Regions from separate parts of the Kitasatospora sp. cg17-2 genome, predicted to be linked through region 2. Evidence: riboswitches for the same ligand, from Rfam matches in the RefSeq annotation. Region 2 holds a riboswitch; the other holds the start of a gene.
The links. Region 2 has a riboswitch for glycine ahead of gcvP (aminomethyl-transferring glycine dehydrogenase). Riboswitches for the same ligand answer to the same signal wherever they lie in the genome.

Region 1 (7,307 bases), 1.8 Mb from region 2:
CGACTTCAGGTCGCCGGTCTTGTCCTTGTACGGACCCTCGTACGGCGTGGGGTTGTCGACCAGCAGCTCCTTGAAGTACGTCGGGCCGTTGGAGTTCACGTCCGGCGCGAAGTTGGAGCGCTCGACGGCGTACTTGACGTCCTTCGAGGTGATCGGGGTGCCGTCGTCGTACTTCAGGCCCTTGCGCAGCTTGTACGTCCAGCTCAGGCCGTCGGCGCTGACCTGGCCGAGCGACTCGGCGAGGTCCGGGACGAGCTTGTTGCCCGCCTCGCCGGCGCCCGGCTGGAAGGTGGTGAGCGGACGGCCGTACAGACGCGAGAAGTTGTAGATGTACGCGTAGTACGTGTTGCCCGGGTCGAGCGAGTCGGGGGTGCCCTTCATCTCGAAGGTCACCGTCCCGCCCTTCTTGTCCGAGGCGTTGACGATGCCCTTGGTGGCCGCGTTGGCACCGGTGCCGCCGGCGGCCTCGGTGGCGGAGCCGGAGGCGGTGGACTTGGCGTCGGTGCTCTTCGTGCTGGACGAGCAGCCGGTGACGACCAGGACCGCGGCAGCAGCCGTGGCGGTCAGTGCGACGGTACGGGACCTACGCATGGGTGAGATCAACCCCTTGAGGAAGTGTTGGCCGAACGAGGGATCCTGACGCGGCGTCAGTTGCTCTTGGGATCGAGGGCGTCACGCAGCCCGTCGCCGAGCAGGTTGAAGGCGAGTACGGTGACGAAGATCGCCACACCGGGGACCACCATGTACTGGGGGTCCACCTGGTAGTACCGGATCGCGTCCTGGAGCATGCCGCCCCAGGAGGCCTGCGGGGGCTGGATGCCCACGCCGAGGAAGCTCAGCCCGGCCTCGAAGAGGATGTTGGTCGGGATCAGCAGGGTCGAGTAGACCAGGATCGGACCGACCAGGTTGGGCAGCAGCTCCTTGAAGAGGATGAACGGCCCGCGGGCGCCCAGGCTCCGGGCCGCGTAGACGAACTCGCGCTCGCGCAGCGAGAGGGTCTGTCCGCGCACGATCCGGCCCATGTAGGGCCAGTTGAAGAAGCCGATCACGAAGATCAGCACCATGATGTGCAGCGGGAGGCCGTGCAGGCCGAACGCGCCGCCCTGCAGCGAGGTCGAGATCGCGATCGCGAACAGCAGCAGCGGGAAGGCGAGGAAGACGTCCATCACCCGGCTGATCAGGGTGTCCACCCAGCCGCCGTAGTAGCCGGCCATGATGCCGAGCACGGTGCCGATGGTGTTGGACAGCACGGTCGCGCCGAAGGCGACCAGCAGGGAGACCCAGGAGCCCTCGATGACGCGGGTCAGCAGGTCACGGCCCTGCAGCGGGTCGACGCCGAGCGGGTGGTCCCAGCTCATGCCGCCCCAGTCGCCGAACGGCAGACCGCCGAGGTCGGCGTCCAGGAGGTCCTGGTGGAGGGCGTCGGGATCGAGGCCGAAGGCCGATTCGATCGGCTTGGCCAGCACGGCGAGCAGGATCAGCAGGATCACCACGACGCCGCCGGCGACGGCGGCCTTGTCCCGCTTGAAGCGGGTCCAGGCGATGCGGCCGAGCGAGCGGCCCTCGATCTTCTTGGCCGGGCTCGCGGCGGCGTCTGCCTCCGGTGCGTTGCCGGCGGTCTTGATGGGTGCGGTCATGGTCAGTTCGGTCCCCTCGCCGACGGTGGCCGGCCCACGGGTGCCGGGCACCGGGATCGGCGGCGCGGCTGGTGCGGACGTGCTTGGGTGCGGACGTGCTGAGGTACAGGAGCGGAGTGCTTCCAGCGGTACGACTGGCTCAGTACTGCTGCCACGCGGGATGGGCGTCACGTGGATCATGCGGTCCGTCAGCGCGTTCGCCCTTGTGGGACGCCAACCACGCGCGGCGGGCTGTTGCAGAACTCTCTGCCATCCGAACTGGCTTACGCCAGCCCTGACCACCGACAGATGCCCAACTGTGATCTGTGCGCATGCACCTCCCCGACCATCGGCATATCCCTCTTCACACAGCTGTAACAGCCATGTCAAGATGTGTTCCATCCGATTCGGGGAGAACGTCCGAAAAAACGCCGAAACCGGCCTGACGTGGCGTCAAGCCGGTTTCGTGGAAGGGGCTTCGGGGGTTCGCGCGATCAGCGACCGGGGTAGCCGGGCCACGGCTGCTGCGGCGGGGGCTGCTGCCCCGGCCAGGCCGGAGCCGGCGGCTGGGTGCCGTAACCGAAGCCCTGCCCCTGGGCCGGGCCCTGCTGCGAGGCGTACGGCGGCGGGGGCACCGGCGGGTACGGGCCGGTCTGCGGACGGCCGTGCCCGGCCGCCTCCCGGTCGTAGAACGGGCGTGCGTGGGCCCGCATCCAGAGCGCCACCGGGTCGAACTCGTCCGCCATCGCCACCGTCGAGACCGCCAGCCCCTCCGGCGCGACCGCGATCGCCCGCTGCATCAGCGCCCGCACCGCCTCCACCGTGGGCGGCGAGCTCTCGTACAGTTCGAGACCGATGGCGAGGTACGGCTCGCCCACCGACGGCTGCACCCAGGCCCGGCGCAGCGCCCGCACCGCCCGCACCTCGGCCGCCTGCCGCTCCAGCAGCGCGAAGAACTGCTGGGCCGGCACCTGCGGCTCGCTCAGCCGCAGCGGACCGGCCGGCAGCCGGTCCAGCCCCGCGGCCACCCGGCGCAGGTCCGCCCACGGCACCCCGACCCCGCCGCCCGGGGCGTGCGGGTTCAGCCACAGCCCCCAGCGGGTCCGGTACAGCGAGGCCGCGATCTCCCGGCCGGAGATCACCTCGTGCGCCCGCGCCCAGCCGGACGCCGCCAGCTGCTCGGGCGAGGTGACGGCCGGCGCGTAGCCGTGGCCGCTGATCTCCATGTTCCCGTACTGGGCGTCGGCGCTGCCCGGCGTCCCGTGCCACAGCAGCATCCAGACCCGGCCCTCGGCGAGCGCGTTCAGCATCGTCTCGTAGGCCTCGTAGCGCTCCGGCGCCACCTCGCGCAGGGCGCGTTCCAGCGCGCCCGGATCCGGGCGTCCGGTGGGCGCCTGGCCCCAGGGCCCCGGTGCGCCGCCAGCTACCGATCCCGCACTCATGCGCCCACCTCGTTGCGCCTCTTCGTTCCTCGTCCGTCACCGGCGGCCCGGCGGCCGTCAGCACGCACCTTATGGGGCACCGTCGACCACCGCCACGCCGACGTGCCAGGGCCCCCGCCGCTCCCCCGCCGAGCGTCCGGCCCGAAGGGCACCGCACGGACGGCCGGGGACCGGCTCAGCCCCGCACGTGGAAGGGCGCGACCCGGTTCACCATCCACTCGACCACCGGATCGTCCGCGAGGTCGAGCAGTACGAGGTGGACGCCACCGGGCAGCGGCGCGGTTCCCAGCGCGCGCCCCAGCGCCTCGTTCACCGCCCCCGGGTCGGCCGGGGCCGCCGGGTCCAACTGGACGCCCACGAACATCACGGTCGGCTCGCCCTCGACACTGGCCAGCGCCCGCCGGGCGCTCAGCACCCCCGGCAACTGCGCCAGTTCGGCCCGGCAGGCGGCCAGGAACAGCTCCGGGTCCTCGCCCGGCACCGGCTCGCGCAGCGCCACCCGGCCCCCGGACGGCGCGTCCTGGGCGACGTCCCAGCGGTCCTCGCGCGGCCCCCGGCGCAGCTCGGCCACGCCCTCCGGCGGGACCGGGATGCCCACCGGGGCCTCGGGGTTGACGGCGATGCCGACGCCCAGCGGCAGGCCGCGGGCGAACTCCCACACCGGCGCGACCGCGAACGCCATCCCCGGCGCCTGCTGGAGCAGCACCTCCTGGGAGGAGAACACCGGGACATAGGGGCCGCCGGCCAGTTCGAGGGTTGGCAGGTCCAGCGCCCGCCCCTGCGGGTCGCCGCCGGACGGCAGCGGGATCCACACCTGGCTGCGCGCCAGCACCTCGATCACCCGCGGGGTCGCGCCCGGGTCGCCGAGCGCGGCGGTGAGCACCTGCTCCAGCTCGTTGGCCGGCCACGCGCCGCCGGCCGGCGCCGACTGCGCCCCGCCCCAGCCCTGCTGCTCCACCGGGTTGCCCATCCGCCCCTGTACCGCCCTCCGCTCGCCGATTCCCGCAGCCTAGCGCCCGGGCGGGACGGAACGGGACGCGGAACGGGAGCGGAAGGAGGCCGGGGGGAGGCGCGGGGAGGCGCGGGAAGGCCGGGGGAAGGCGGGGCGCGGCGCGGGGAGCGGAGCGGGCGTGTGAGGCAGCCCCCTCTCCCGCCATCGGTGCGGACGTGCCATGATGTGCGCGTCTGCGGTGGCATCCACCCAGGCCCTCCAACTCCATACCGGCCGCTCGAACCCGCGCGGGAGAGTCCGGAGTGCCCCGTCCTGGCGGCACAGCCGGCGCCGAAGGAGCAAGTCCTCCCCGGAATCTCTCAGGCCCCCCTACCGCACGGGTTAGGCAGATCTGGAAAGCGGTGCACGGCCCTGCCGTCCGCCCACCCACGGTGCAAGCCGCCATGCTGTCCTTTGCAGGGCAGTGGACGGTGAAGCTCTCAGGTACGACGACAGATGGGGAGACCCAGCCGCCGCATGCCCGCGCGCAGGGTCCGCCCCGTGCCCGGGCCGGTCCCGGCGTGCGCACCCCTGAGTGCCCCGACCGAGGAGTTCCTGGCCATGTCGTCCCTCCGCCTCACCGCGCTCGACGCGCTGCACCGCGCCCTCGGCGCCACCATGACCGACTTCGCCGGCTGGGACATGCCGCTGCGCTACGGCAGCGAGCGCGAGGAGCACCTCGCCGTCCGCACCAAGGCCGGTCTGTTCGACCTGTCCCACATGGGCGAGATCACCGTCACCGGCCCGCAGGCCGGCGAGATGCTGGACCACGCCCTGGTCGGCTTCGTCTCCGCGCTCGGCGTGCTGCGCGCCCGCTACACCATGATCTGCGCCGAGGACGGCGGCATCCTGGACGACCTGATCGTCTACCGCCTGCGCGAGGACGCCTTCCTGGTCGTCGCCAACGCCTCCAACGCCCAGCTGGTGCTGGACGAGCTGATCGCCCGCGCCAAGGGCTTCAACGCCGTCGTCTCCGACGACCGCGACGCCTACGCGCTGATCGCCGTCCAGGGCCCGGAGTCCACCGCGATCCTGGCCGACACCACCGAGGCCGACCTGCCCGGCCTGAAGTACTACGCGATCCTCCCGGCCCAGGTGGCCGGCCGCGACGTGCTGCTCGCCCGCACCGGCTACACCGGCGAGGACGGCTTCGAGATCTTCTGCAACCCGGGCGACGCCGAGCAGATCTGGCAGGCGCTGACCGCGGCCGGCACCGACCGGGGCCTGATCCCCTGCGGCCTGTCCTGCCGCGACACGCTGCGCCTGGAGGCCGGCATGCCGCTGTACGGCCACGAGCTGTCCACCGAGCTGACCCCGTTCGACGCCGGCCTCGGCCGGGTGGTGCGCTTCGACAAGACCACCAACGAGGGCGCCTTCGTCGGCCGCAAGGCCCTGGAGCGGGCCGCCGCCGAGGCCGAGGCCAACCCGCCGCGGGTCCTGGTCGGCCTGGTCTCCGACGGCAAGCGGGTGCCGCGCGCCGAGTACACCGTGGTCTCCACCGAGGGCGCCCCGATCGGCCGGATCACCTCCGGCTCGCCCTCCCCCACCCTGGAGAAGCCGATCGCGATGGCCTACGTGGACGCGGCGCACGCCGCCCCGGGCACCACCGTCGCGGTGGACGTGCGCGGCAAGCACGAGCCGGTGCAGGTCGTGGCGCTGCCGTTCTACAAGCGCGCCCGCTGACCCCGCTCCCCCACCTTTCCCTCGCGAGGCTCGTCCGCCCCCCGGGCCGCTTCGCCGTACCCGCTTCCCATCCTGGAGAATGACGCCATGAGCAACCCCCAGCACCTGCAGTACACCGAGGAGCACGAGTGGCTGACCACCGCCGAGGCCGGTGAGGTCGCCACGGTCGGCATCACCAAGCACGCCGCGGACGCCCTCGGCGACATCGTCTACGTGCAGCTCCCCGAGGTCGGCGACACCGTGACCGCCGGTGAGACCTGTGGCGAGCTGGAGTCGACCAAGTCGGTCAGCGACCTGTACTCGCCGGTGACCGGTGAGATCACCGAGGTCAACGAGGCCGTCGCCGACGACAACAGCCTGGTCAACAGCGACCCGTTCGAGGGTGGCTGGCTGTTCAAGGTCCGGATCGAGTCGACCGGTGCGCTGCTGAGCGCCGACGAGTACACCAAGCTCACCAACCCCTCGGCCTGAGCCACCCGGGGCGGCCGCAGCGCGGTGGCCGCCCCGCCCGCCGGCCCTCCTCCCTCTCACTTCCGGGAAGACTCCACCATGACGGTTCTGAACCAGTCCCTGCACGCCCTCGACCCGGAGATCGCCGCCGCGGTCGACGCCGAGCTGCACCGCCAGCAGACCACCCTGGAGATGATCGCCTCCGAGAACTTCGCCCCGGTGGCGGTCATGGAGGCCCAGGGCTCGGTCCTGACCAACAAGTACGCCGAGGGCTACCCCGGTCGCCGCTACTACGGCGGCTGCGAGCACGTCGACGTGGTCGAGCAGATCGCGATCGACCGGATCAAGGCCCTGTTCGGCGCCGAGCACGCCAACGTCCAGCCGCACTCGGGCGCGCAGGCCAACGCCGCCGCGATGTTCGCGCTGATCAAGCCGGGCGACACCATCCTGGGCCTGAACCTGGCCCACGGCGGTCACCTGACCCACGGCATGAAGATCAACTTCTCCGGCAAGCTCTACAACGTGGTGCCGTACCACGTGGACGACAAGTCCGGCCAGGTCGACATGGCCGAGGTCGAGCGCCTGGCCAAGGAGCACCGCCCGCAGCTGATCATCGCCGGCTGGTCCGCCTACCCGCGCCAGCTCGACTTCGCCGAGTTCCGCCGGATCGCCGACGAGACCGGCGCGCTGCTGATGGTCGACATGGCCCACTTCGCCGGCCTGGTCGCCGCGGGCCTGCACCCCAACCCGGTGCCGTACGCGGACGTGGTCACCACCACCACCCACAAGACCCTGGGCGGCCCGCGCGGCGGCGTCATCCTCTCCAAGGCCGAGCACGCCAAGAAGATCAACTCCGCGGTCTTCCCCGGCCAGCAGGGCGGCCCGCTGGAGCACGTCATCGCCGGCAAGGCCGTCGCCTTCAAGGTCGCCGCCTCCGAGGAGTTCAAGGAGCGCCAGCAGCGCACCCTGGACGGTGCCCGGATCCTGGCCGAGCGCCTGCTCCAGGCCGACGTCACCGAGGCCGGCGTCTCGGTGCTGTCCGGCGGCACCGACGTCCACCTGGTCCTGGTCGACCTGCGCAACAGCCAGCTCGACGGCCAGCAGGCCGAGGACCGGCTGCACGAG
Region 2 (7,307 bases):
CCGGAGGCCAGCACCTTCGCCGGGTCCTCGTCGTCGCAGATCGGCAGCAGCGCCGGGAAGTACCGCAGGTTCTCCTCGAACAGGTCGTAGGCCGAGTCCACCCAGCGTTCGCCGAACCAGGTGATCGGCCGCACGCCCTGGGCCTTGAGTTCCGCCGAACGGGTGTCGCAGGCCTGCTGGAACAGCACCGGCCGGGTCTCCCGCCACAGCTCCCGGCCGAACAGGAACGGCGAGTTGGCGCCCAGCGCGAGCTGCGGCCCGCAGATCGCCTGGGCGGCGTTCCAGACCGAGGAGAACCGCTCCGGGGTCACCTGGAGGTGGAGTTGGAGCGAGGTCGCGGCGGCCTCGGCGACCATCGTGATCGAGTCCAGTTCGAGGCGCTCCACGCCCTCGATGTCCAGGGTGATGTCCTCGCCGCGGGCGGCCAGGATCTGGTCGCTGAGCAGGCTGTACCGCTGGTTGTGGGACATCGCGTCGAGCCCGGTGTGGTCGAGCTCCAGGGTCGGCAGGATGCCGACCATCACGATCCGCGCACCGGCCTCCCCGGCCCGCCGGTCGGCGTAGCGCAGGCCCGTGTCGATCTCCTCGCGCAACTCCTCGAAGACGTGTCCGCCGAGCCGGTGCGGCGCGATGTTGACCTCGATGTTGAAGCGGCCGAGCTCGGTCTGGAAGTCGGCGGAGCCGATGGAGGTGAGCACCTGCGCGTTGTTGAGCATCGGGAGGCCCTGCTCGTCGGCCAGATTCAGCTCGATCTCCAGGCCCATCACGGCCTTCGGACGGTCGAAGCGGTCCTCGCGGAGCATCCGGCCGAGCGTCTCCAGGCAGGACTGGAGCTTGCGGCGGTACATCTGCCGGTCCGACAGTTCCGCTCGAGTCGCCACGACCTTCTCGCCCATGGTCCCCTCCTCCTGAGCCGGCCGGCCCTCGACCGTGCAAGCATCATGCCCACCCCGAAGATCGATACCCGAATGCTTCGAATGGCTTGCAATGCAAGGGAACTGACGCCATTTCAGCTCAACTGCCGACTTGCCCGACGCCACCGCCTGTGATAAACAGGTCACCCTGCGCACCTGTTCGAGTAGAATTCGCACTGCGCCACGGCGCGGCCGGTCATCGCCCGAGACCCGAGGACGACCGCCGCACCGGCACCGCGATCCTGCCCAACCGGACAAGGCCCAGGTCCCGTCACCGCCGACGCACCCGCCATGCCGGTATGCCGCACTCGCACGCCGATCTCGCACGGAGAGGCGACCTTGCCATGACTCTGCAGACACCCCAGCCCCCGCCCAGTGCCCTGCGCGCGGTGCTTGCCGCGCTCGACTCGGAGACAGCGCTGCGCCAGCCCGCCGCCGCCGCGCTGCGCCGTCCGACCGGGCCGCTCCTCCCCGCACACCCGCTCGCCGTCCACGTCCTGGACGGACCTCGGGCCGAACTCGCCGCCGCCCGCCGGACCGGCTGGCGCTTCCTCATCAAGGACGGCACCGAGGTCGCGGCAGCGGCCGAGGTGGTGCAGGGCTCCGAGGGCCATACCTTCTCGCACTTCACCGCCGGCCCCTATCTGGACTCGACCGTCAGAGCGCTGCGCCAGGCGTGGCAGCTCGCCCAGTCCTCCCGGACCCGCTGCCAGCCGAGGCTGCTGACCTTCCCGGGCCAGTACGCGACGGCGCTGTGGCTGCACAGTCCGGACGGAGGCCCCGGCGCCGATCTGCTGATCCCACTGGCCCCGGCACCGATGGGGGTCACCGCGCACCGCGCCCACCCGGCCGCCGAACTGCTGCCGGTGCTGGCCCGGGGTCCGCTCGCCCGCTCGCCGCTCACCCGCCCGGTGCTCCTCGGCACCCCCGCCGATCCGGCGCGGCTCGCCTCCGGGGCGCTCTGACCCGTCGCCGACCGTCCGGCCGGACCCGTCGCCGAGCACCCGCGCGCACCCACCCGCTCGGCTCACCCGTCCGGACCCACCCGTCCGGGCCATCCCGGATGACCCGGACGGACCGTCCGCCCCATGGCCCGTCCGGCATCGATTCCGGCCGCTCACCACCTGAACGGGTGATCTCTGGCCGGGGGTTGTGGCGCGTGTCACGAAATCGCTGCGCGCGGGTCCCGGGATGCCGACACTGGGAACCAGCGTGGAAGGACCCCCTGTCCTACCCACTTGAGCGCCGGTCCACACCTGGCCCGGCGCAGGACAGGATCCGACCGCCGCGGCGGCGCCCGACGGCCAGCCGGCGGCACCGCACCACGGGGAGGATCGCGGAGCGAAGCGAGGGTACGCGTATGTGCCAGCACCGTCCTGAGTGTCCGTCGGCCGAGTCCGAGGACCGCGAGGCCGCCGTCCCGGTGGCCTGTCACCCGGAACAGGGGTGGAGCCTGCTCTGCAACGGCGTCCTGCTCTTCGAGGACACCGGCGAGCTGCTGCCCGACGGCCGGGTGATCGCCCCGCGCCGGCCGGCCGCCAGCGCGGTCTGAGCCGCCGGACCGACCCTGGGCCGACCCACCGGCCACCCCGGCCGCAGCCCGGCAGCACCGGCCGTACCGGCCGCGGCCACCGGCTCGGCCGAGCACCACGGGGCGCACCAGGGCACCACGGAGCACCACAGGGCAGGGCCCCGGCGGAAGCACCGCCGGGGCCCTGTCTGTCGTCGTTCGACCTTCGCCGTCCACTCCGGACGGCGCGCCGGGATCAGACGCCGTACTCGTCCATCGGCGGGCAGGAGCAGACCAGGTTGCGGTCGCCGTACGCGCCGTCGATCCGGCCGACCGGCGGCCAGTACTTGTCTGCCGGGTTCACGCCGGCCGGGAAGACCGCCTCCTGTCGCGAGTAGCCGTGCGCCCAGTCGCCGGCCAGGGTGGCGGCGGTGTGCGGGGCGTTGCGCAGCGGGTTGTCCTCGGCGTCCCACTCGCCCGAGCCGACCTTCTCGATCTCGGCCCGGATCTCGATCATCGCGTCGCAGAACCGGTCGATCTCGTACAGGTCCTCGGACTCGGTCGGCTCGATCATCAGCGTGCCGGCGACCGGGAACGACATGGTCGGCGCGTGGAAGCCGTAGTCGATCAGGCGCTTGGCGATGTCGTCCACCGTCACGCCGGTCTCCTTGGAGAGCGGGCGCAGATCGATGATGCACTCGTGCGCCACCAGGCCGCCGGGGCCGGTGTAGAGCACCGGGAAGTGCGGGGCCAGCCGCTTGGCGATGTAGTTGGCGTTCAGCACCGCGACCTGGGTGGCGCGCTTGAGGCCCTCGCCGCCCATCAGCCGGACGTAGGACCAGGAGATCGGCAGGATGCCCGCCGAGCCCCACGGGGCGGCCGAGATCGGGCCGACACCGGTGGCCGGGCCGGCCTCCGGCTGCAGCGGGTGGTTCGGCAGGTACGGCGCGAGGTGCTCGCGCACCGCGACCGGGCCGACGCCGGGGCCGCCGCCGCCGTGCGGGATGCAGAAGGTCTTGTGCAGGTTCAGGTGCGAGACGTCCGCGCCGAACTTGCCCGGCTTGGCGAGGCCGACCAGGGCGTTGAGGTTGGCACCGTCGACGTAGACCTGACCGCCGGCCTCGTGCACCAGGCCGCAGATCTCGGTGATCTGGGTCTCGTACACGCCGTGGGTGGACGGGTAGGTGACCATCAGCACGGACAGGTTGTCGCGGTGCTGCTCGATCTTGGCCTTGAGGTCCTCGACGTCGACGTCACCGTCGACCAGGGTCTTGACCACGACCACCCGCATGCCGGCCATGACCGCGGAGGCGGCGTTGGTGCCGTGCGCGGAGGACGGGATGAGGCAGATGTCGCGCTGGGTGTCGCCGTTGCCGTGGTGGTAGGCGCGGACGGCCAGCAGACCGGCCAGCTCGCCCTGGGAACCGGCGTTCGGCTGGATGGAGACGGCGTCGTAGCCGGTCACCTCGACCAGCTGCTGCTCCAGGCCGCGGATCAGGGTGAGGAAGCCCGCGGCCTGGTCGACCGGGGCGAAGGGGTGCAGCTGGCCGAACTCCGGCCAGGTCACCGACTCCATCTCGGTGGTGGCGTTGAGCTTCATGGTGCAGGAGCCCAGCGGGATCATGCCCCGGTCCAGCGCGTAGTCCCGGTCCGACAGACGGCGCAGGTAGCGCAGCATGGCGGTCTCGGAGCGGTGGCTGTGGAAGACCGGGTGGGTCAGGTACTCGTCCTCGCGCAGCAGCGCGGCCGGCAGGGTGTCGGCGTTCTCCGCCACCTCGACGGCCTCGACGCCGAACGCGGCCCAGACGCCGGCCAGGTCCTCGCGGGTGGTGGTCTCGTCGGTGGAGACCGAGATCCGGTCCTCGCCGTCCTGGAAGACGTTGATGCCGTTGGCGCGGGCGGCGGCGGCGATCCCGGCGGCGCGGCCCGGGACGACCGCGGTGACGGTGTCGAAGAACTCGCCGTGCAGCAGCTCGACGCCGCCGGCCCGCAGGCCCTCGGCCAGCGCGGCGGCGTAGCGGTGGGTGCGGCGGGCGATGTCGGCCAGGCCGTCCGGGCCGTGGTAGACGGCGTACATCGAGGCCATCACGGCGAGCAGCACCTGGGCGGTGCAGATGTTGCTGGTGGCCTTCTCGCGGCGGATGTGCTGCTCGCGGGTCTGCAGGGCCAGGCGGTAGGCGCGGTTGCCGTGGGTGTCCACGGAGACGCCGACCAGGCGGCCGGGCAGCGAGCGGGCGTAGTCGGCGCGCACGGCGAGGTAGCCGGCGTGCGGGCCGCCGAAGCCCATCGGCACGCCGAAGCGCTGCGAGGTGCCGCAGGCGATGTCGGCGCCGAGCGAGCCCGGGGACTTCAGCAGGGTGAGCGCGAGCAGGTCGGCGGCGACGGCGACGATCGCGCCGAGGCCGTGGGCCTGCTCGATCACGGGGGCGAGGTCACGGACCGCGCCGGTGGCGCCCGGGTACTGGAGCAGCACGCCGAAGACGCCGCGCTCGGCGATCTCGGCCGGGATGCCCTCGGACAGGTCGGCGACGACGACCTCGACACCGGTCGGCACGGCGCGGGTGTTGATCACCGCGACGGTCTGCGGCAGGGTGTCGGCGTCGACCAGGAAGACACCGCCCTTGACCTTGGTGACACGGCGGGCCAGGGCCATCGCCTCGGCGGCCGCGGTGCCCTCGTCCAGCAGCGAGGAGCCGGAGGTGGGCAGGCCGGTCAGGTCGGCGACCAGGGTCTGGAAGTTGAGCAGCGCCTCCAGGCGGCCCTGCGAGATCTCCGGCTGGTAGGGCGTGTAGGCGGTGTACCAGGCCGGGTTCTCCATGACGTTGCGGAGGATCACCGGCGGGGTGAAGGTGCCGTAGTAGCCCAGGCCGATCATCGACCGGAGGACGGAGTTGCGGTCGGCCAGCTCGCGCAGCTCGGCCAGGACCTGGGCCTCGGAGCGGCCGTCGGGCAGGTCCAGCGCGGTGATCGAGCGGATCGCCTCGGGAACGGCGGCGGTGGCCAGCTCGTCCAGCGAGCCGTAGCCGACGTGGGCCAGCATCTTCTCCTGCGCGGCGGCGTCGGGGCCGATGTGGCGGTTCTCGAAGGGGCTGGCCTGTTCGAGCTCGGTGAGGGTCGCGGGGGTGGTCGGGCGTCCCGAGTTCGGCTGGGCGTTCATGGTGGTCGAGGCCTCCTGGTCACGGACCGGCGGGGGTGCGCACGCCGGGCTGCCTCGCCGCTGCGGACAACAGCGGAGGACCCGGTCGGACGAACCCGACAGGCCTCCCCCTCTGTCATCGGGACCTGAGAGCTTCGCCCGCGCGGAGGCGCCGTGGGACGCCCCGCCGGCTTGCACCGTCGGTGAGGGTGGGGTCCGCCGGCTCCCTCGCCCGCGTTCCTGCCCTGCTTTCCAGAGTGACCTATCCCGCACGGTACGGATGCCTGAGAGATTCCGGGGAGGAGTTGCTCCTTCGGCGCCCCGACCAGCGGTTTCCACTGCCGGGGACTCTCCCGCGCGGGCTCGGCGGTCGCGCCCAGGGTACCAGCGGGAGGCGCGGCGATCACGGGTGCGTCCGGTCACTTCGCCGCCGGGGCCCGCTCGCCCGGCCTGCCCCCAACGGCTCAGTGCCGCGCCCGTCCGGCCCCGCCCCGGTCGCGCGGGTCCGGTTCATGGCTTTTGGTGTGAAGTGGCGGACCGGGCGGGCGGGCCGGCCGTCGTCCTGCGGGAGTTCCGCAGGATCACCGCACTGGAGGAAAGAGTGCAGACCGACATCGACCCCCGGGACCTCATCGGCCACAAGGCGGTCGACCGCAACGGGGACAAGATCGGCACCATCGACGAGGTGTATCTCGACGACGCCACCGGCCGCCCCGAGTGGGCGGCCGTGCGGACCGGCATCTTCGGCCGGGACGCCTTCGTCCCCCTGACCACGAGCGAGTTCTCCGGCGACGAGCTGCGGGTGCCGTACGACAAGTCCCTGGTGAAGGAATCACCGGACTTCGGCGTCGGCCAGCACCTGTCGCCCGCCCAGGAGCTCCAGCTCTACCGCTACTACGGGCTGGACACCCCGGTGGACGGCCGGCCGTCGGCGGGTGACGGCTCGGGCTCCGAAGCGGCCGACCTCGACTTCGGCACCACCGCCGACCGGGGCACCGCAGCCGGCACGGCCGCGGTGGGCGCGGCCGCCGCCGACGCCACGAGCACCACGAACGGCACCAGCAGCACCCATGGCACCGGCACGACCAACGGCACGGGCACCGCGCATCCGGCCAAGCCGCTCGGCCTCCACCAGTCCCCCACCCCCGTCCCGAGCCCGGCCGCCGACCTCGGCAAGCCGTCCGACCCCGCCCCGGAGGCCCCCGTGCGGACCCTCGCCACGCCCCTGCCCACCACCACGACACCCGCCGCCCCGCCGCAGGCCGCCGAGCCGCGTCCGCACACCCCGGCGGCCCCGTCGGCCGCCCCGGCCGCCGTTCCCGCCGCGGGCACCGCGCGCCCCGAGGCCGACCCCGCCGCCTCCTCCCCCAGCGGCCCGGTGGAGATCACCTGCCGCGAGGAGCGCCTGGACATCACCACCGAGTGGCATGTGCTGGGCACCGCCAAGCTGCGCAAGTACGTCACCAGCGAGCCGGTGGAGCGGCGGGTCGCGGTGGTCCGCGAGCGGGTCCGGGTCGAGCGGATGCCGGTCGGGGACGCGGAGCGGGCCGCGCTCAGCGAGAAGGACATCGCCGAGGCGGTGGAGGAGGTGACCCTTCGCGAGGAGCGCCCGGTGGTCCGCAAGTACCTGGCGCCGATCGAGCGGGTCCGTCTGGTGGTCGAGCGGTACACCGCCGAGGAGGTGGTCCGGGACGAGCTGCGCCGCGAGCACGTCGAGGTCCACGACAACACCTCGGCGGCTTCGACC

Region 1: another riboswitch for glycine. It lies ahead of gcvT (glycine cleavage system aminomethyltransferase GcvT); the one in region 2 lies ahead of gcvP (aminomethyl-transferring glycine dehydrogenase).

The regions. Positions count from the first base shown of each region.
Region 1 covers NZ_CM132923.1:6,239,937-6,247,243, reverse strand. Annotated here, with positions in the region: gene ACW14Y_RS26375 (ABC transporter substrate-binding protein) at 1-591, opposite strand, end outside; gene ACW14Y_RS26370 (ABC transporter permease) at 648-1,637, opposite strand; gene ACW14Y_RS26365 (enhanced serine sensitivity protein SseB C-terminal domain-containing protein) at 2,111-3,058, opposite strand; gene ACW14Y_RS26360 (enhanced serine sensitivity protein SseB) at 3,234-4,028, opposite strand; glycine riboswitch at 4,289-4,395, shown strand; gene gcvT (glycine cleavage system aminomethyltransferase GcvT) at 4,611-5,732, shown strand; gene gcvH (glycine cleavage system protein GcvH) at 5,820-6,203, shown strand; gene glyA (serine hydroxymethyltransferase) at 6,282-7,307, shown strand, end outside.
Region 2 covers NZ_CM132923.1:8,033,626-8,040,932, reverse strand. Annotated here, with positions in the region: gene ACW14Y_RS33860 (glutamate--cysteine ligase) at 1-896, opposite strand, end outside; gene ACW14Y_RS33855 (hypothetical protein) at 1,259-1,879, shown strand; gene ACW14Y_RS33850 (DUF5999 family protein) at 2,275-2,466, shown strand; gene gcvP (aminomethyl-transferring glycine dehydrogenase) at 2,681-5,581, opposite strand; glycine riboswitch at 5,823-5,926, opposite strand; gene ACW14Y_RS33840 (PRC and DUF2382 domain-containing protein) at 6,090-7,307, shown strand, end outside.